2 regions of the Brachyspira suanatina genome follow, and region 1 is predicted to be linked to the other one. Evidence: riboswitches for the same ligand, from Rfam matches in the RefSeq annotation. Region 1 holds a riboswitch; the other holds the start of a gene.
What was found. Region 1 has a riboswitch for thiamine pyrophosphate ahead of BRSU_RS04190 (YjiH family protein). Riboswitches for the same ligand answer to the same signal wherever they lie in the genome.

Region 1 (11,799 bases):
ATTTATTAGTGATAAGTTAGTATAAAAATAGATGCTAATTTATCACTTAAAAAGTAAATAACAATAATAAAAAATAATATTAATTAAAGGATAAAAAAATGAGTATAGAAAATTTATTTCTGCCTAACTTTAGTATAGGAAGCGATGCTTATAAAGATATATATAGTATATGTTCAAATTATGGTAAAAAAGCTGTTATAATATCAGGTAAAAAATCTATTCAAGCATCAATAGAGGCAATATTAAATAATACAAAAGATATAACCATAACAGGAATGTTCCATTACGGAGATAAATCCACTTTTGAAAATGTTGATTTCCTCAAAGAGAAGAAAGCAGTAATAGATGCTGATATGATATTTGCTGTAGGAGGAGGAAGATCATTAGATACCTCAAAAGTTTTAGCACATACTATAAATAAGCCTATATTTACTTTTCCTACATTGGCTTCAAATTGTGCTGCTGTAACTAGTCTTTCTGTTGTTTATAATAATGACGGAAGCTTCAAAAAAATGTTTAGTGATAAAAGGCCTCCTTTACATACATTTATAAATACTGATATCATATTAAATTCACCTGAAAATTATTTCAGAGCCGGTATAGGTAATGCAGTTTCTAAACAGTATGAATCATTATTCTCAACAAGAAATGAGAATTTAAATTATAAAAATTTCTTAGCAGTAGAGATAATAAAAAACTGTTCTAATGATATATTAAAACATTATTCAGAAGCTATAAACGATTTTCAAAATAAAAAAGTTACTGAAGTTTTGAATAGACTAATACTTCATATAATATATACAACGGGCTTAACATCAGTAATGGCTAAAGATGATTATCATATATCTTTAGCACATGGCATGCATCATGGACTTACAAAAGTAAAAAGAATAGGAGATAATTTGCTTCATGGTGAATTGGTATCTTATGGCATATTATTACTTCTCACTATGGACAAACAATATGAAGAAAGAGAGAATATTTTCAGATTCAATAAATCTATATCTCTTCCAACATGCTTAAAAGATATAGGAATAAATAAAGCAAGTTTAGAAGATGAAGAACTTAATAATGCTTTGGAAGTAGCCCTTGCCGGCAAAGACTTGAATATGAGTCCGTATAAGGTTGATAAAGAAATGATATTAAAGGCTATAATCGATTTAGAAGATTTTAATAATAAACAATAAATAATTTATAAAAAGGATAAAAAAATGAAAACATTAAAACAAATAAGTAATTTCTTTGGTAAGTATATGGCTGTGATAGTATTAATAGTAGCTGCTGTATCATTATTCTTTCCAAAGACAGTAAGCTTTATAAAGACAAGTTATGTTAACTATCTCTTGATGATAGTAATGTTCGGTATGGGGCTTACATTAAAGCTTGAAGATTTTAAAGTGGTATTCACAAGACCGAAAGATATCATAATAGGAGCTATAGCACAATTTACTATAATGCCTTTACTTGCATTTCTTCTTTCTATTGCATTCAAACTTCCTCCTGAACTTGCTGTAGGAGTAATACTTGTAGGTACTTGTCCTGGAGGAACTTCATCAAATGTTATGACATACTTAGCTAAAGGCGATGTGGCTTTATCTGTGGGTATGACTTCAGTATCAACTATACTTGCACCTTTTGCAACTCCATTACTCACTTTATTATATGCAGGACAAAAGGTAGATGTTAATGCTGTTAGTATGTTTGTATCAATAGTACAGGTTGTTATACTTCCTATAGCTTTGGGCTTCATAATAAATAAATTCTTTTATAAGTTTACAAACAGCATAAAAGAAATACTTCCTTTAATATCAGTACTTGCTATTGTAGCAATAGTAGCTGCCGTTGTATCAGCAAACTCACAAAGATTAATGCAGGTTGGATATTTAGTTATAATAGTAGTTATACTTCATAATTGTTTGGGTTATTTGCTTGGTTATTTATTAGGAAAATTATTCAGATTAAATAATGCTAAATGTAAAGCTGTATCAATAGAAGTCGGAATGCAAAACTCAGGACTTGCAACTTCACTTGCTGCAACTCATTTTGCTTCAATGGCATTAGCAACAGTACCCGGAGCAATATTTAGTGTATGGCATAATATATCTGGTTCAATAGTAGCTAATATAATGGCATCCAAAATTAAAGACTAAATAAAAAATAAACAATGGAGTTATTTTATTAATTCCATTGTTTAAATAATATTTATGCATTAATAATGATAATTTCTAAATATTTATATATACTAAAATAAATTATAAAAGAAAAAGCAATGAACTTAAATAATATATTCAAGCCCATTGCTTAATCAAAAAACTCCCACTATTATTTATATTTATTCCTTTACCCTATTGGCAGCATCATTAATATCAAGTTTATAAAGCTCATCTATAAAAGCAACAGCAAAACTAGCAGGACCTTCACATTTCTTCGAAGCTTTTTCACCAGCTGAAGCCATTATGCACATAGCTGAAGAAGCGGCAATCAAAGGCTCGGCAACCGCAAGCATAGCACCTGTTATAGCAGTAGATGTACATCCCATACCAGTATTAACAGGCATTAAAGGAGAACCTCCGCTAACATATAAAACTTTATTTCCGTCTGTTATAATATCAGTTTCACCGCTTATACTTACAACTGTATTATATTCTTTGGCTAAATGCTTACCTGCCTCAAGTGCCATATTAACATTAGCAGTACTGTCTACACCTTTAGTTTTTATACTCTCTCCGGCAAGCACCATTATTTCAGAAGCATTTCCTCTGACAACTTTAGGATTATAATTTTTAATCAAATCAATAGCAGTTTTAGTTCTCAATTTTGTAGCACCTGCTCCCACTGGGTCAAGCACGAAAGGAACATTTTTTTTATTTGCTGTTTCGCAAGCCTTATGCATAGCTTCAATAGAAGTTTTAGTCAATGTACCAATATTAACAACGAGCGATGAAGCAATAGAAAGCATATCTTCAAACTCTTCTTTCTCGAATGTCATCACAGGAGAAGCTCCCACAGCAAGCAATGCATTAGCTGTAATTTGCATAACTACAAAATTAGTAATATTATGAACTAATGGACTTTTACTTTTCATTTCTTTTATTGAATTAAATATTTCTTCTTGTAATGTACTCATTTTATAACTCCTTATAATTTAAATAAAAATCTCTGAAACACAATATAAACATGCCTTTCCGGCTATTTTTAATTTATTATTTTTAATATCGCAATATAAAACTCCTGTTCTTGGAGAAGCCTGAAATGCAGTAAAATAATCTTTATTCAATTTCTTTGAAAGCAAAGGTATAATATGACAATGCCCAGATCCGCATACATCAACTTCATCTGCGTCCAATTTCGGACCGAAAGTTCTAGTGATGCTGTCATATTGATTATTTTCTTTATATTTTACATCAGATGTTATATGAAATAAAAGTCCGTCTAATTTCTTTATAATTTCTAAATTGGGTTTTACATTTATAACCTGATTTTCATCTTCTAATACGCATACAATATCACGTCCTATATAAGCCTCTAAAGGTTTTATTCCTCCTATTGCTTCTATTATATCTGATGTAATTTCTATAGGCTTTAAATCATAATTAGGAGTATCCATCTCATATAGTTCATCTTTTTTTCTAATAGTTAATATACCCTCTTTAGTATTTAAACTCACCTCATTAGATTCTTTTTCAGCAAAATTTAATATAGCATAAGCCACAGCAAGTACGGCATGTCCGCAGAAATCTATTTCACATTTCGGAGTAAACCAATACACATCATAATTATTTCCATTCTTTATAGTGAAAACCGTTTCTGAAATATTATTCTCCATAGCAATATTTTGCATAAGTTTATGAGAAATATTTTTTTCTAATATACAAACGGCTGTAGGATTACCTTTGAAAACCTCGTCAGCAAAAGAATCTATAATATAGTATTTCATAATTAATCTCCCACTTATTATATACTAATTATCAACTGAGAAAGAAATATGCAAAAGGCACAGCGAATAACAATGAAAGTATTATTCTCTCAACCCATATTATCATCATATCTCTTATCTTTATAGGTATTCCTACAGCCAATATTACAGGAATAGGTGCAGCAAAATATAAAATCTCAGCAACGCATACCACAGCAACAATAGACTTAGCAAATTGACTAGTATACATTACAATACTTGAAGAACATGACATTTCAACTAATGTAACAGAACAAGCCTTTGCCACTATATAAGCCTCATCTCCAAGTCCAAGCAATTTAGTAACAGGTAAAAATATATAGCTTATAACATCAAACACAGGAGTATAATTAACTATTAAAAGACCTATAAATGTTATAGCCATAAAATTAGGCATTACTGAAATAGAAACTATAAGTCCTTCTTTAAGATTCTTAACAACACTATTTAGCACACTATCTGAATGACTGGCAACTTCAGCAGCTTCATTCAATGCCAGTTTAAAAATATTTCCTCCTCTATATATAGGCTCTTCCACAACCTCTTTATCCATATATCCGTCGCTAGGTTTATTTCTTAACGGATAAAGTCTTACAGTTATAGCAGTTACTATAAATGTTATTAACATAGTACCAAAAAAATATATATTCCATTTATCTATAACATTAAACATCTTAGCAACAACTATCATAAAAGTAGTTGAAACTGTAGAAAATCCTGTAGCTATTATACAGGCTTCTTTTTTAGAATAAAAACCTTTCTTATAAACTTTACTTGTCATTAAAAGAGCAATAGAATAACTTCCTACAAATGAAGCTATAGCATCTAAAGATGATCTTCCAGAAGTTTTCCATATAGGCTTCATTATACATCTCATAAATATACCGGCAAATGACATAAGCCCATAATCTACCAAAAATGATAAGAATATAAAACCTATACTATTAATCAATGCTATTTGAGTGAGCAGATTATAAGAAAAAAGAAGCATATTAGGTTTATGAAAATCAGCAGGTCCTAATCCAAAATATGCCATTATAATAAACGGTATTGATGTAAGTTTAATAAATGAAAATACTATTTCAGTTTTATTTTTATTCCAAGACTTATTTATAAAAGGATATATACCGCCGAACATAGTTATCAATATACCATAGTAAGGATCTACAAAAGGAATTTTTCTTATAAAACTTACTAAATGATCTATAGGTATTGATTTAACATCGCCTATTTTAATTGGTATAAATAGCATAAATATACCAATAAAACTAAGTATGATAAACTTTAAATAAATTGATTTACTAAATTTAATATTAGCTAAATCATTACTGTTTAAAACACTTTCAGAATTTGAAACATTATCCATAAAAATTTCCTTAAATATAAATTAATATTTTAGAGAAACCTTAATGAAAATAATGAGTGTATAAGAATTAAAAAGAAAATAATTTTAGAAAACTTATTCGATAATAAAATATTTCCCTACACTGGCATTATCCAACAGGTTATAAGGGTCTAAGTTATTAAACTTACTCTCAGCTTTTAAGCTCCCCTAATTTTTTATAATATTATATAACAAAATAAAATTATTTCAATTACTATTAATGATATTTTTTAGATTTTATTATAATCAAGCATGCTTCAAAAACATCAAATTTCTTTTAGTAAACTCAATAATCTCATCTTCAGTCATCTTATCAAAGCCTAGTCTTTTTTCTTCTTCAAGCAATTTTAATTTCTCCTCCCTTTCCTTCTGCATTTTAATTAGCTCTATTTCTTTAATCTTCTCTTCTCTTTTTATCAATTCTTCTTTACTGTAATGTCTTTTAATAGTGTTTTCTCTGTCGCCTTTAATCAAGTAAATTTTTAAATAGCTTAGAAAATCAAGCCATATACCTGATAAATTATCTTTGTCTTTAACTTTTTGCTTGGCTAAATTAATACATTCCTTCCAATCAAATTTTCTATCATCGAAAATAGATTTTATTTCTTCCTGTTTGTATTTAGTTTTAAAAGAATGTACTTGATACAATTTAATAGCTTTGCTTCCTGTAAGAAAATTAAAAGTATTAATAAGCTCATTAACAAATGAATCAAAACTATTAGAGAGAGAATTTATTTTTTTATCTATTTTATTTATATTATCTTTTTTATTATCTGATTCACTTTCTTTATTATTTAAGTTATTATCTTTATTATTATCTTCGACTTTTTTGTCTATACCGTCTGTAGAATTTTTACTACACCGTATAGGCATTTTTGATATACTTAATTTTTTATTTAAATATATTTTTCTTTTTTCATTATTCTGCTTAGTTTTATCATAAATGCATTTTATATAATTATATTCTTCTAACTGTCTTACTGCTCTTGAAATTGTATCCTTACTCACAGAATAAATTTCAGCGAAGTAATTATTATTAGCCCAGCAGTAACCTTTATCATTGGTAAGTGCTGTAATTTCACCATAAATTAATTTTGATAATGGCTTTAATCTTTTATCGTATCTTACGGCTGAAGGTATTATAGTATAATAGTTTTTATTATCTTTCATTTTCAATCCTATAAAAAAACTTTATACTATATACAAAAAATATAATGAATTATAAGTTTATATTAATACATTTTTGATTTTATTAATAATATTTTATCAATAAAAATTATATATAAATTATCTTATTAATTTTTTAATCGATAAGCCAATGGCTGATGATTTTAGTTTTAAGCTACATTTAAGCGAGTTTATCGCTAGCAATAATTAGTATTATAACTTCTCTATTTCTTCTATACTTAATCCTGTTAATTCACTAATAAGCTTTATATCCATATTCTTATTTTTCATATTTCTAGCCATTGATATTTGGGTTTCTTTTATACCTTCTTCTCTTCCTCTTATTCTCTCTTCACTTAATGCAAGTATGTCAAAATAATTCTTCTCATATTCTGCATAATTTTCAAATAAATCTTTTGTATCTGCAAACTTATTATACTCATCATAAACTTCTTTCATTATAGGATTTTTTTTAACTAATATATCCATAATTTCCTCCATTTTTTCTATTTTTTCTTTGATTGTTAAAAAATAAAACCAAGCATCTAATTCTTCTTTAAGATTTGAATTACTAGATAAATATTTCTGTAATTCAAGAAAATGCATTTCAAAATGATTAGTAAGTATATGATTGGTTTCAAGCTCTTTTATTACATAACAGCTATGTTCTTTGTCAATATCTTTTAACAAATTAAAGTCCAAAATATTAATCACTATTATCTGTTTTAAATCATTATATTTTTCATTATTCCTTAAATTAGATACATAACATTTAGCCCAATAATATAAACTTCTATAAACAAATGATTGATTTCCTATCCTCTGTATTTATACTAAAACAGTTTCTCCGCTTTTTGTAACTGCTCTTACATCAAGGCGTCTGCGACATCTGTCCACCTTGCGTGCCACCTTCGGTGCAATTGACTGCTTATCATTGATAGTTTCTTTTAAATTAAAAGTATTAAGTACTTTCACTTCCTCAAAAGGCTCTTGATTGTAATCTGTTCTTACCGCATTGATTAAATTAAGTAAAATACGCTCATGTCCTTCTTTGGCAAACATATAACGCATAAAATAATCATTTAAAACATTAATATTTTTTATTTCACTCATAGCTTTATTATACTAAATTAATTATAAATGTAAAGTTTTACATAATTTAGTTTAAATATTTATTATTAAAGATAGATTTTTTGACAAAAATAAAGATTATGGAGTATATACTAAAAATTTTTAAGTTTGTCAATTTTTTGTTGTTCTTTTTCCCGCCGCAAAAAGAACCAAAAAGTGCAAGTATAAAATTAGTACTAAATAATACTAAAATTGTCTTACATGTAAAATAATTTATTACATTTAAGTTCAAATATAGCCTTTTTGCTTCTCGCCGCAGGCGGGCTTCGCCTGTGGCAACAAAAGAAGTAGGGTATGGGGCAAAGCCCCAGATATAAAAACAAAAATATAAATTTATTTTTGACAAAATATAGTTGTTTAAGTATATACTGAAAATTTTTAAGTTTGTCAATTTTTTATTGTTCTTTTTCCCGCCGCATACGCTCTGCGGACTTCGTCAAAGAAGTGGGAGTTGCCCAGCGTGTGGCTAGTCCCCACAAATAATAAAACTAATAAAATAATTTTTGACAGAATATAGTTGTTTAGGTATATTCTCTTATAATCTCTTATATTTTTTATATAATATATAAGCATTATAAATATTGAAATTTATAAAATTATGTATTAATATTGAATCTATGAATAATGTATCAGTTTTAATCAAACCATCATCATCTTTATGTAATATAAATTGTAAATACTGCTTTTATATAGATGAAGCCAAAAACAGAAAAATAGAAAATAACGGCATTATGACTGAAAAAGTGATGAAAGCTATAATAGACAAAGTTCTTCAAAATGCTGATAAAAATGCATTGTTTTCATTTCAGGGCGGAGAGCCTACAGTAGCCGGTTTTGAATATTTTAAATCGTTTATAGATTATGTGAATATCAGCAATAAAAAAAATATCAATATAAATTACAGCATACAAACTAACGGACTATTAATAGATGATAAATGGTGCCAATTATTCAAAGAAAATAATTTTTTGGTAGGGCTTTCTTTTGACATAATAAAAGATATACATGATAATTATAGAGTAGATAAAAGTAATAATGATACTTACAACAGAGTATTAGAAACTAAAAAATTATTCGATGCGTTTAATGTAGAATACAATATACTTACAGTTCTTACATCTGAATTATCAAAATATCCTAAAGACATATACAAAAAAATAAAGAAGCTAAATATTAAATACACTCAGTTCATACCTTGCCTATCCAAAATGAATTCACCTAGTACGGAATATTCTATAAAACCTAAAGAGTTTTCAAACTTCTATAAAGAAATATTTTCATTATGGAAAGAAGATTTTTTTAATAATAATTATTACAGCATACAGTTCTTTGACAATATCATTCCATTATTTTTCGGCGGCTATCCTCCTATGACTTGCGGTATAAACGGCAAATGTACAAATCAAATAATAATAGAAAGCAATGGAGATGTTTTTCCATGCGACTTTTATTGTTTAGATGATTATAAAATAGGAAATATAGCTGAAGATGATTTAATGCAGATTTATTCAAGCAGTAAAGCAAAATACTTTATAAATGAAAAATCAAACAGAATAAATGATGATAAACATACATTATGCCGTTCTTGCAAATATCAAAGAGTATGCAGCTCTGGATGCAAGAGAATGGAAAACAATATGTATATAGATGAAAGCGGAGAGTTTTGCGGATTTAAAGATTTTCTTGACTATGCTATAAATGATATGGCTATAGTATGGAAGATGATATCAAGATAATTTAGGTTATTTGTGTGGACTAGCCCTGCAAAGCACACAGTCGTGCCGCTCTGCGTACTTCGTACCCCCCTCTTTTGTTGCCACAGGCACAGCCCGCCTTCGGCGATAAGCTATATCCTCGATAAACTCGGATACGCTTCGCGAAAGGCTATATTTTAGCTTAAATTAATAGTTTATATTACATGTAAAATAATTTTAGTATGATTTAGTACTAATTTTATACCTTGCACTTTTTGCAACTTTTTGCGGCGGGAAAAAGTTGAATAAAAAAATGACAAACTTAAAAATGTTTAGTATATAACAAACTTATATTAAAAGCATTATTTTCTAATGATAAAAATTATTTATGAAAATGATCATATATATTATTTGCTGCTTTATAGCTTATTCCGGGTATATTTCTAATGCTTTCAAATGATGCATTTTTTATATTGTCTATATTTATAAAATGAGAATATAATTTCTCTATAGTTTTCTTACCTATTCCCTCTATGCTTTCAAGTTCGCTTCTAACCATCTCTCTGCTTCTTTTCTTACCATGACTGCTGTTAACCCATCTGTGAGTTTCATCTCTTACCTTCTGTAAAAATAATCTTGCAGGCTCATTATCGCTAAGCTGTACAGGTTCATTTCTATTTGGCAAATATATCTCCTCAAACTTTTTAGCTAATGCCATTATAGGCTGACCTTTTATATCAAGTTCCTTCAATGCCTCTATAGCTGAATTAAGCTGTCCTTTACCTCCGTCTATAAGTATTAAGTCTGGGAAAGTAAGGTTCTCATCTCTTAATCTTTTGTATCTTCTGTAAACTGCCTCTTTTATTGAAGCGAAGTCATCTATGCCTGTAACTGTTTTCATATTAAATATTCTATAATTTTTATTGTCAGAAACGCCATTAACAAATCGCACCATACCAGCCATAGTATAGCTTCCCTGAATATGTGCTATATCGAAAGACTCTATTATGCTAGGAGCTTTTTTCAATTTAAATATTTCCTGAAGTCTTGTTATTCCTAAAGGTACTTCTCTTATCAATGCTTTTTCTTTGAATAAATGTTTGGCATTTTCATTCGCTATTGCCATTAAACCTTTTCTGCTTTTATCTAATTTTATATCAACATCTCTTCCTGAAACCTGCTTTAAATAATCTTTTATTATATCAATATCATTAAGAGGAAAATCTGTAGATATAGAAGCTGGTATCAAATTGGCATGAGTATAATATTGAGTAAAGAATGCAGAAAGTATTTCTGAATATTTTGACATACCATTTTCATTATAATAATCTTCATCATTAGGAGACTGCATACTGAAAGTTTTTCTGTCTGCAAGTTTACCTCCTTTAACAGATAAAATCACTATAGTATAATTGCCATTCTCTCCATAAGCTCCTATTATATCAATATCATCACTTTCAGGAATATAAATACTCTGCTCTACTGTTATATATTTAAGCAAGTCAATTTTATCTCTTAAATCTTTAGCCGCTTCAAACTCCAGCTTTTCGGCATGAACAAACATCTCCTGTTTTAATCTAGCCACCAATTCATCAACATTGCCCTCAAGCACCATTACGGCATCATCTATAGTTTTATCATACTCTTCTTCGGTGATTAAATCGGCACAAGGAGCGGTACATTTTCCTATATGATGATAAAGACATGGTCTTATAGGTCTTTTAAGCGGAAAATCATATTTACATCTTCTTAATTTGAAATTATCAATTATAAACTTTACTATATTATCCGCCCTTTCAGCAGCGACATAAGGTCCATAATATTTTTTATATTTTCTGGCATTATCTTTATCTATTACATTTCTGGCCTTTATAACTCTTGGAAAATGCTCATTTGTGATGGCTATAAATGGAAATGATTTCTGATCTTTAAGAAGTATATTATAATGAGGCTTATGCTTTCTTATCATCTCAGCTTCTAATATCAAAGCCTCAACTTCATTTTCTGTAAGTATATATTCGATATCTCTTATATGCTCAACTAATGCTGTAGTTTTAGCATCTTTATTTGAATTATTAAAATATGATGAAACTCTTTTCTTTAGAGATTTGGCTTTACCTATATAAATTATTTCGGATTTGGAGTCCTTCATAAAATATACTCCGGACTTATCCGGAATACGTTTTAATTTATCATGTATATAACTTTTAACTTCTTGATTCATAATTCTCAACTTTTTATCAATTATACATAAAATAAAAAACTTTGTCAAAGCAAAAGTATATTATATATTACTTTATATAATTTTTAATATTATAATGGTTAATATATAGTTAATCAATATAAATAAAAATTTAATTAAAAATTATAAATAGTACAAGTAATGAGGCTAATATTTTAATAGTATTAATATAAATAGCCAGCATTATAACTAATATTTTATTATCACATATCAAAATTAATAAATA
Region 2 (11,799 bases), 330 kb from region 1:
CAATATTCATATACCTATGATAAAAACATGAAACAATTTAATTATAAAGATCATACATTAATTTTAGAATTAGATAATGACGGTAAAATAAACATTGTAGCAAAAAATTTAGGAACTGTAGAAACTAGTCCTTGGAATTATTTATATCAAGCAAATGTTATAAATGATGATGAAATTATATTTGAGCCTTATAATTATGGAGAATTAAAGTGTTCTAAAGAAACATATAAATATTTTGATAAAGCTTTAAATAAAGATGTAAATATAGAATATTATAAGGAGTTAATATATCCAGATATTTATTATAGATCTACTGACTTATTAAATTGGCAAAAATATGGTCAATATCATACATATATGAATCTTCCTTCACCTACACAATTAGACAGTTCTAAACCAAAAAGCTGGCAAGGAAGATTTGGATTAGCAAATTTAAAAATGGCATTAGTAGGTGATTATATTTATTTATATGATCTTAGAGAAACATTTTATGAAGAAAACCCAGATGGATCAAGAATTTTACCTGATTATACTGTAAGCAAAGATAAATATTATAGAATACATAGAGATAAAGATATGTCTGATCCAAATAATTGGGAGGAAGTAGGAAAAACTCCTTGGGGAAATGTTTCTGATTTTGAGGCTAAATATAATGATGGAAAATTTTATTTGGAAAATGGAAAGCAATGTATGTATAAAAAGATTAATAATGTATGGACTTTAACACCAATAAAAAATAATGATAAATGGGTCACAGAAAATTTTATAGATTGGCAAAAATTCAATGGAGAGACTCCTAAAGACATTGACTCATATGTAGATGATTTCCATGGAGATTTAGGAATAGTTAAAAAAAGAGATAAAACTCCTACACCTCCTAACTGGGTAGAATATTATAATAAGGTATATTATCAAACTTATAATACTTATATGGTAACATATGATTTTAATAGATACTTTCTGCCTATCCCGCCTATAAATGAAATAAAGGCAGCTTTAAATAGAGGAGAAACCGACTTTGTAATAAAGCCTGAACATGTAAAAAATGCTGGTAAAAATCTATTTATGGTTACAGATGTTGATCCTAGATATGCTAAAGAAAGTGATTGGAGTCTATTAACACCTATAAATTATGATGAAAAATCTATAATATGGCATTCTGGAAAAGATACTATGCTCTTTAATATTAATAATAAAATAATACAATTAGTTGATTATACTGCAATTAAATCAAGAATACAAAATTATACTATATATTATCAAGTAATAAACGAATTAATGATGTATTATCGTAATTACTATCGTAATGGTAATTATTATGAATCTATGTATTATAAGGCACAAGCTGATATGCTTCAAATGATGATGAAAAATCCTGAAACATATTTATTGCCTGATGAACCAGTAGAATCATATACTATAGAGTTTAAATACCATTTTGATAAATAAAGTAGAAAGCTAGTCATAAAATCATCAACGTTTAAAAGTTTATTTGGCATAGCCTTTTAAGTTATACCTAAACAACTACAACTATATTTTGTCAAAATTAAAATTATATTTTCTTTTTAATATATGGGGCTTTGCCCCATATCCCACTTCTTTTGTTGCCACAAAGAAGCAGGCACAGCCCGCCTGCGGCGAAGGGCTATATTTTAGCTTAAATTGATAATTTATATTACATGTAAAACAATTTTTAGTATGATTTAGTACTAATTTTATCCTTGCACTTTTTGGTTCTTTTTACGGCGGGAAAAAGAACAACAAAAAAATTAACAAACTCTAAAATTTTTAGTATATACACGATATAGAGCAAATAATTTTTATTATCGCTTTAAAACTTAACAATATCATTATATAAATTTTATTGATAATATTATTTAGGCAACATAGAAAAGCAGACTTCGTAGATAAGCATAACAATAATAAATAATAATAATTTTTAAATATTGTAAAGCCAATTATAAAAATTGTGAACCTCTGGCAAGTTTACTTGACAGAGCCTTAGAGCGAACAATTTTTATTAGCAATAATAAAAAATAATAATTTGTTATTGAAAAAAATAAAATATATTATATCATTTTTTCAACTTGGGGAGCTTGAAAAGGCTGAGAGGAAGTTTACATAATTATTTTTTATAAAAACTTCGACCCTTATAACCTGTTTGGGTAATGCCAGCGTAGGGAATTATCTCTTTTATTATTTTCTTTATACTTTTAATAAAATGAGACCTTTTCTAAAGTTGGTCTTGTTTTATTAAATTATCTAAAATAAACAAGACAAACGGTGTTATAAAAATCTCTATTTTCTATTTTAATTTAAAGGAGCTTTTTATGACTTCAAAACAAACATTTATTATTCTATTAATTTTATTTGCATTTTTTATATCTTGCAAAAAACAAACAAAAAATATCAAAGACGAAATCAATGTAAATCTCGGCTATGAACTTAATACTATAGACCCGGCTTTGAATGATGAAACTTACGGATATATTTATATTAATCATGCATTTGAAGGACTTCTTAATAAGGATATAAACGGAAATATTGTAGGAGGCGTTTCTGACAAATGGGAGATAAGCGATGACAGCCTTACATATACATTTCATTTAAGAGATGATGCCAAATGGAGCGACGGTAAAAAAGTTACAGCCGATGATTTTGTATATTCCTATAGAAGAGCTGTTGATCCGAAAACTGCATCACCTATAAGTTATTTAATGGAATATATAAAAAATGCAAAAGATATAATAAGAGGGAAACAGTCCGTAGAAAATCTAGGAGTAAATGCAATAGATGAAAATACTCTTACAATAGAACTTGAAGCACCTACACTATACTTTACAGATATACTAGCTTCCGGAGGAGTTTATATGCCTGTAAGAAAGGATATAATAGAAAAATACGGTGATGATTGGACTTGGAATCCTGAAACTTATATAGGAAACGGAGCATACAAAATGGTAGAAAGAAAACCTGATGAACTGCTTGCTTTTGAAATAAATACTAATTATTGGAATTATACTAATCAAGTAGCTAAAAAAATTAATTTTGTTTTGATAGCTGATGAATATATTTCACTTAATGCCGTAAGAACAGGAGATGTTGATTTTTCTATAAATGCCCCTCCTATTGGTGAAATAGAAAATTTAATAAATGATAATTTAATGGCTGTAAGTGATATTATAGGAGTTTATTATTTGGATTTAAATAATAAAGATAAAACATTGTCTGATAAAAGAGTAAGAAAAGCATTATCTCTTGCAATAGATAGAAACTACATAGTATCAAATATAGGATACGGTAAATTAATACCAGCAGAAGCATTTGTCCCTCCTGTTGTAAAAGGACTTGAAAAATCCTTCAGAGAGGAAAGCAGTAATTATATCATAGCAAACAATTATAGTAATAATGTAGAAGAAGCAAAAAAATTATTAGCCGAAGCAGGATATCCTAATGGAGAAAATTTTCCAATTTTAGAAGTAAAAGTATCATCTGGATTTTATACTACTGTTTTGGAAGCAATTCAGCAAATGTGGAAAAATACTCTTAATATAGATGTAATGGTTAGAACAGAAGAATCAAAAATTACTTTGCCTTTCAGAGAATCCGGAAATTATCAAATGGCTAGAACAAGCTGGACTGGTGATTATAATGATCCTATTACAATGCTTCAAATTATGACTAGCTATAGTGATATAAATTACGGAGGATTTTCAAATGCAAGATATGATTCTTTGATAGAGTTTGCCACTACTGCCACAAATGCACAAAAAAGAATGGAAGCTTTGAAAGAAGCTGAATCAATTCTTTTTGATGAAGTTCCTATTATACCATTTATATATAGAACTGATTTTTTGATAGTTAATCCTAAACTTAAAAATTATGTTGATGAGCCTTTGGGAAGATATAAATTCAACTATGCTTATTTAGAAGAATGATATTTAAAAAATAATATTTAAATGATAAAATGATAATATTTAAAAATAATACTTTTATAATGAATGAGAGGAAATAAAAATGAAATTTTCAGAAATAGTGTGGAAAAGAAATGAAGATCTATATAATAAAATAATTAATACAAATTTCAATAAAGAGCTTATGGATGGAAGTTTAGATAAAAATAAATTTTCATACTATATAGAACAAGACAGTTTATATTTGAAATACTATTCTAAAGCTTTAGCTATAATTTCTTCAAAAATACATAATGTGGATTATGCATTAGTTTTTTTGAAATCATCTATCAACTCTTATATAGTAGAAGAAGAAATTGTGCATAAATACTTTAGAGATACTTTTAAATTTGAAAATACAAATAAAATTACAACTGCTAATTTAGGGTATACAAGTTTTCTTATTAATACTGCTCATACTGAAGCTTTTGAAACTGCCGCTTCATCTATACTGCCTTGTTTTTGGATATATAATGAATTGGGCAAATACATAAAAGCGAATGCAGAAGTTGAAAATAATCCGTATAGAAAATGGATTGATACTTATGCTGATGAGGAATTCTCTAAGGCAACAGAATATATGATTAAAATTCTAGATAATTTATACGATAATGCTTCTTTAGCTGTAAAAGAAAAAATGATAGCTGTTTTTGATATAGCATTTATTTGGGAATATAAATTTTGGAATGATGCTTATGATTTAGATGATTTCCATAATGTATAAAACTTTTAAATAAATTAATTGAAATTTACTTCCCTGTATGTTATAATATTAATATACATACAGGGAGTATTTACAAAATGAGTAATACATTAACTTTAATAATTGGTCTTATATTAACTTTTATAATATTAAGCGCAGCAAGAAAAATTATATTCAATATAAGAAGTAAAGGAAAATTTAAAAACATAAATCTAAATGATGCTGTCTCAATTTATAAAAACAATAAAGATATAGGTTTAATAGATGTAAGAAGCTATATGGAAGTTCAGCAAAGCGGATACATAAAAAACAGTATAAATATTCCTTTAGACGATTCTAAATTCAATGAAAAAATGTCAAAATTAGATAAAAATAAAGAGTATATAGTTTATTGTGCAAGCGGAAGCCGTTCAGGTGCAGCTTGTATGCGTATGTATAAATTGGGATTTACTAATATCAATAATCTTACTCATGCTGGATATTTTCAGCTTTCATCAAGTTTAAAATAATTAAAAAATATCTTTTTCCCTTTATTAAAAATTTTAATCTATAAAAAAGCGAAGCTAATGAAAATTAACTTCGCTTTGAAATTACAATCAATAACTTATTAATGTTTAAAATGTCTTATTCCAGTAAATATCATAGCTATACCATGTTCATTACAAGCATCTATTGATTCCTGATCTCTCATAGATCCTCCTGGCTGAATTATAGCTTTAATATTGTATTTGGCACAAGCGTCCACTACATCTCTGAATGGGAAGAAAGCATCAGATGCCATTACAACTCCATCTCCTGCTCTCTCTAAAGCATCTTCGCAAGCCCAAATTCTGTTAGTTTGTCCGCTTCCTATACCTTTAGCCATAAAGTCTTTTATTACTACTATGGCATTTGATTTAGCATATTTTACAACTTTCATTCCAAATATTAAATTCTTCATTTCTTCTTCAGTAGGCTTTTTCTCTGTTACAACTTTATAATCTTCTATCAAAGTAGTATCTTCATCTTGAACAAGTAATCCGCCGTCAACTTTAACAAGATTGATCTTATCATTAGTATTAGTTTTATATTTTATAACTCTTAAATTCTTTTTGCTTTTTAATACTTCCAAAGCTTCAGGAGTAAAGTCTTTAGCAATAACAATTTCTAAAAATATTTTAATAAGTTCTTTTGCAGTTGCCTCATCTACTGTGCTATTGAAAGCTACTATTCCGCCGAATATAGAAGTAGGATCGCATTCATAAGTTCTATTATAAGCCTCTAATACATTAGAACCCAAAGCAGCACCGCAAGGAGTAGAGTGTTTTATAGCAGAACAAGCATACTCTTTTTTAGATTCATCAAATTCTAATACTATTTTTAAAGCTATATCCATATCTCTGATATTATTAAATGAAAGTTCTTTTCCGTTTAATTGTTCAAAATCTTTCATAGAGCCTTTATCTGTAGTTGATACATAATAGCTTGCTCCTTGATGAGGATTTTCTCCGTATCTTAATTCTTCTTTTAATGCATAAGACATATTTAAATAATTAAGTTGTTTGCTTTCTTTATTTTCTAATGAATTAAACATAAACTCTGACACTGCAGCATCATAAGCAGAAGTCAAATTAAATACTTTAGAAGCTAAATATTTTTTTGTTTCAAAACTAACTTCGCCTTTTTCCATTTCACTTTTTACTAAATCATAATCTTTAACATCGCTTATAACAACAACATCTTTGAAAGACTTAGCAGCAGAACGAAGCATAGTAGGGCCGCCTATATCAATAAATTCAATCTTTTCTTCAAATTTCAAATTATCATCTTGTACTTTTTCAAAGAAAGGATAAAGATTAACTATAACCATATCAATAGGAGTTATACCTCTTTCCTTAATAGTTTCCATATGAGTAGGGTTATCTCTTATAGCAAGTATTGCTCCATGTATTTTTGGGTCTAAAGTTTTTACTCTGCCGTCAAGCATTTCTTTAGCTCCTGTAACTTCAGCAACCTCTATAACTGGTATATTATTTTCTTTCAAATATTTATAAGTTCCGCCTGTAGAAACTATTTCCACATTTTTTGAAGTTAAAAACTTGGCAAAGTCTAATATTCCGTCTTTATAAAATACAGATATCAATGCTCTTTTAATCATTGCACAACTCCTAGTAATAGTTTTTATAATAATGAAACAATTATAATATAAAACTTGTTATTGTAAAGAGTAATTATTGTTTATGGTTGATTTTTGTTGATTTTATGATAAAATGTAATAAAAATCGATAAAATAAAGGTTAAAATACAATGTTTACTTATGTAAAACTTAAAAATTATAAATCATTAGTTGATTTTGAAGTAGATTTAACATCATCAAAAAATAATCCAAAAAAAATGATTATAATTTATGGGGAAAATGGTGCTGGTAAGACTAATTTTATAAATGCATTTTTTACTTTATTTGACACATTAAATACTAAAATATACAAAACCGTCTTAGATAAGTTTATGCTAGAAAAAATGAAAAATAAAGATGATGAAAAAGAATTGGAATTATTAATTAATAAAATGCTAAAAGAAAATTTAAAAATATTGGATAATATAACTGATATAATAGAAGAAACCAAAACTATTGGTTCTAAAGATAATATGATTTTGGAATTTGGGTTTAAATTAGATGGTAAAAATGGACTATATCATATTGAAACTGATCATAAAGGTATTGTAAAAGAAAAATTAGAGTATGTATTAGATAAAAATAAAACAAAATATTTTGAATTATCTAATAATAATAAAGAGAATTATATAAATCCATCATTATTTAAATCTGATAAATATTTAAATGAAATAAAAGATTTAGTGGATAAGTTTTGGGGTAAACATTCTTTTTTATCTATTCTCTTATTTGAAAAAAAAGAGAAAAATAAACAATATATATCAAAAAATATAAATAAAAATATTTTTGATGTTATTAAATATTTTTTATCAATGTCTATTTATATGAAAAATAGCAGTAATATAGAAAAAGGAAAAATAAGTATAGATAAAAAATTTATTCCTAGAATGTATAATGGTTCTATAAAAATAAATGAGGAAAAAAAGCTTAATCATACAGAAAAAATATTAAATAATTTTTTTACGGCTATTTACAGTGATATAAAGGAAGTATATTATAAAAAAGAAATAAAAGATAATAAACTTCATTATAATTTATTTATAAAAAAACAAATATACGGAAAAATTATAGATATAGACTTTAAATTAGAATCAAGAGGTACACAAAAACTGCTTGATTTATTCCAATTAATAATATCATCTACGAAAAAAAATAATGTAGTAGCAATAGATGAATTAGACAGCGGTATACATGATATTTTAACAGCATCAATACTAAAATCATTATTTGCTGATATTAAGGGACAATTTATATTAACAACTCATAATACAACTATTTTAGAGTCAGATATAAAAAAAGAATGTATATATATATTTAATATAGACAGCGAAGGAAAAAAAATATTAGTTCCTATAACAGATTATGAAAATGAACATCCAAATATAAATTTTAGAAAAAGATATTTGAAAGGAATATATTATGGTATTCCAATTGTTTCTGATATAGATTTTAAAGATATATTGGAGGAATAACTATATGTCATATATAGGAAATTATCTTAAAGCTATAGTTATTGTTCATGGAAAATCTGAATTACAAATGTGTAATTTTATAAAAAATAAATTAAGATTAAATAATATTCATATAATATCAAAAGATAATGGAAAACATTCTATACAAATATCTAGCATAATGAAAAGATTAAACGGTAAAGATATTAATACATTGGATAATTTTAAGAATACATATAATGACTATTTAGAAATAAAAAATCATAAAACAATAATAGACAAAGATTTTAAAATTTTTATAATAATGGATACAGATGACTGTAATAATGATGAAGAAAAAAATAACTTTATAAATAAAAATATGTTTAAAAATTATTGGGCTTATGATTATATAGTACCAATATATAATATTACAAATTTAGAAGATGTATTGATTAAGGCTGAAATTATTGATAAAAATACTATAAAAAACAAAAAAGATAAAAAAAAATTATATAAAAATATTTCCAATTACTAAACAAGATATAGAAAGTGATATTAAGCAAATAGAAGAATTTTATAAAAAACTTTTAAAAGTAAAAAATATTTCAAATATGCATAAATTTATTAAATTTTGTTTAGATAATAGGTATGTTATTAAATAACAAAAATTTACTGAAAACTATTAAAAGTAAAAAATGTTAAAACTATGATAACTTTACACAAGTTTATTTAAACAAGTAATTGTTTTTATAAAGTTATCATAATTGTAATTTTATGTTAACTATGTTATAATGAACTTTCATATTATATAATTCATTTAAATATAATATTTCATTAAAAATAAGGGTTAGTTTATGAAACATTTCTTTTCTTTTTGTTTTATCTTTATAGTATTCATATCAAATATATATGCTGATGTAAAAGTAGATTTTAGATTGTTTTCAAGTTCTTATGCATATAATGCTGAAAACACTTTATGGCAGGATACAAGAACAACATTAACATATTTTGAAAATTTCACAGAGGGAGCTTTTGATATAAAATTCAATAACCTTATTACTTTGAGAGTCGGAGCTTCTATATTTTTTCCTTTCACATTTGAATTTCCTCAAGGTATAAGAGTATTCCCTGTAGTTACAACACAATTATCAAATGAATATATTTCTCTTAGAATAGGTACTATGACAGGCGGACATAATTTACCTTCTCCTATAAGAGATCCTTTAATGGATATGACTCCAGTTGTAAGATCAACACCTGATAATACATTAATAGCAAAAGGTCCTGAAGAATATAAATATAATGAACCTTTCACACATGGCTACTATGAATACGGAGCTTCTTTTGAATGGTTTAAAGGCGGAAAAGGAGAAGTATATATGAATTGGCAAATACAGCATAATGCTAAACATAGAGAAAGATTCGATGTAGGTATTACTTATGCTATGGATTTTGTACATGATATGGCAACACCTTATGCTGCCATACACTATTGGCATAATGGAGGACATGAATATGCATTTGTTCCTGGAAGTCCTGCAATTACGGAAAACTATGTAGGTGCTATAGGTATTAATAGTTATTATCTGTCTATACTTTATATGGCTTCTTATAATCTTGCCGATAGAGATAATGAGCCTGGAGTATTTGGACATGGACTTTTCTTAAGAGGTACAATACCTGTTATGACTTGGTTTGAAATAGAGCCTATAATATTTGTTTCAGGTTGGTATATAGATAAAAAGCATAAATTCATAAGCGTTGAAGGAGATCCTTTCTATAGAGTACCTTTCTATTTCGGACTTAACTTAAAGAAAGATTTTGTATTCGATAATGGTATAGTATTGGGAATTGCTCTAGTTAATGGCTTATTCTTAAATGAAAAAAATGAAATAGGAATAAGATACGATCAAACTTTACAATTTGACTTTACATATCTAGTACCAATAAAACAGTAATTAATCTGTTTTTTATTATCAATAGCGATAAACTAGAATATATTATCTAGATTATCGCTATTATTTTATAATTTTTAATTTTGATATTTTACGGTATTAAAAAATAAAAACTTATATAATATAAATTGCTTTTATTAAAAAATATAGTAATATTTATATCTATAGGAGTTTTTTAAATATGAAAGATAAAAAAGAAGTTAATCCAAATACTAATCATAAAATAGTAAATCATGATGAGGCTAATTTCTCACATGTATATTTCTATAAACTTTTATTTGAAGAAAAACCGCAGCTACCTAATATAGAGTTAATTAAACAGAAAATAAAAAAATATTATAATGATATAGAAGTTATATCATCAGATAATGGTATTTATAGTATTGCAATAAATGATTTAAAAGTTAAATATCAAGATGATAAGGAAGTACCAGCACAAATTTTAATGCCTAATGCTATGGAATTTGATTATACTTCAATAAGTGATTATTATTACAGTCAGATGTGGGATATAAAAGATCCTAAGGAAGTGATAAAAAACTGTAATTATGAAATAATGCTTAGTGATTTTTTGGCAGCAGGACTTGATTATAAAGACAGAACAGCTCTGCTTAACAATTGGCTTTATACGGCATTACAGCTTTTTGATAATTGCATAGCAGTATATAATGAACAAAGTGGAAAACTTCTTTTGCCTGAGCAAATTCTAAATAATGCCTACCCTAAAGATTTCAGATTTATGTTTTCAGGAGTAAATATAAGACTCTTTAATGTTCAAGATTCTAATGATATTATAGTAGATACTTTGGGAATGTACGCTATAGGTTTACCAGATATACAATACCATTTCCATGATTTAAATGCTAATGATGTTATATCTCATGCTCTAAATATAGCAGCTTATATATTTGATAAAGGCGATATTATAAAAAGTGGTGATACCATACAAAGCATATTTGAAAATGTACAGTGGAAATGTCAGTATGAAAAATCTCTTCTAAAGCCTCATAGAGAAATTTTAGATATTAATATGCTTGAATATGCATCCGGAAAAAGACAAAATTAATAAAAATACATAAAAAACACAATACTTATTGCTCTAAATAAGAACAAATTTACGATATATAAAACTAATAAAATACCTAATAGTAGTATTATGAAATAGGTGCACTAAAAATATGTATATAAAAAATCACATAAATGTGATATTTTTATTGAATTCAAATATATTTTTTCCTATACTATAATAAGTGTAATTTTAATTTTATTGTATCAATGGAGGTATATAATGAGTGAAGATGTTTCTCTATTAACACAGGAGGAGATTGCTGATGAAATTAAATCACTAGTTGAGAAGTGGAAAGATTCTGAAGGAAATCTTATTATGATTTGTCATGGAATTCAAAAACATTATGGTTATGTTCCTAGAAATGTTGCAAAATACGTATCAGAAGAGATCAATATACCGCTTGCTAGAATTTATGAAATTCTTACATTTTATAACTATTTCACATTGGAACCGCCTGCTGAAAATAATATAGGCGTTTGTATGGGCACTGCCTGCTATTTAAAAGGCGGCGGACAATTAGTAGAAGAAATA

Region 2: linked by a shared signal. The riboswitch ahead of BRSU_RS02825 (peptide ABC transporter substrate-binding protein) and the one ahead of BRSU_RS04190 (YjiH family protein) in region 1 are both predicted to bind thiamine pyrophosphate.

Annotation. Positions count from the first base shown of each region.
Region 1 covers NZ_CVLB01000001.1:939,643-951,441, reverse strand. Annotated here, with positions in the region: gene BRSU_RS04210 (iron-containing alcohol dehydrogenase family protein) at 99-1,187, shown strand; gene BRSU_RS04205 (bile acid:sodium symporter family protein) at 1,212-2,150, shown strand; gene thiM (hydroxyethylthiazole kinase) at 2,333-3,127, opposite strand; gene BRSU_RS04195 (PhzF family phenazine biosynthesis protein) at 3,146-3,937, opposite strand; gene BRSU_RS04190 (YjiH family protein) at 3,969-5,321, opposite strand; TPP riboswitch at 5,418-5,519, opposite strand; gene BRSU_RS04185 (helix-turn-helix domain-containing protein) at 5,586-6,509, opposite strand; partial or broken gene BRSU_RS04180 (Rpn family recombination-promoting nuclease/putative transposase) at 6,720-7,619, opposite strand; gene BRSU_RS04175 (radical SAM/SPASM domain-containing protein) at 8,219-9,373, shown strand; gene uvrC (excinuclease ABC subunit UvrC) at 9,714-11,555, opposite strand.
Region 2 covers NZ_CVLB01000001.1:608,574-620,372, reverse strand. Annotated here, with positions in the region: gene BRSU_RS02830 (hypothetical protein) at 1-1,449, shown strand, start outside; TPP riboswitch at 2,079-2,200, shown strand; gene BRSU_RS02825 (peptide ABC transporter substrate-binding protein) at 2,331-3,938, shown strand; gene BRSU_RS02820 (TenA family protein) at 4,018-4,677, shown strand; gene BRSU_RS02815 (rhodanese-like domain-containing protein) at 4,755-5,165, shown strand; gene purH (bifunctional phosphoribosylaminoimidazolecarboxamide formyltransferase/IMP cyclohydrolase) at 5,264-6,793, opposite strand; gene BRSU_RS02805 (AAA family ATPase) at 6,943-8,283, shown strand; gene BRSU_RS02800 (hypothetical protein) at 8,288-8,779, shown strand; gene BRSU_RS02795 (hypothetical protein) at 9,099-10,202, shown strand; gene BRSU_RS02790 (DUF4261 domain-containing protein) at 10,381-11,265, shown strand; gene BRSU_RS02785 (NADH-quinone oxidoreductase subunit NuoE family protein) at 11,488-11,799, shown strand, end outside.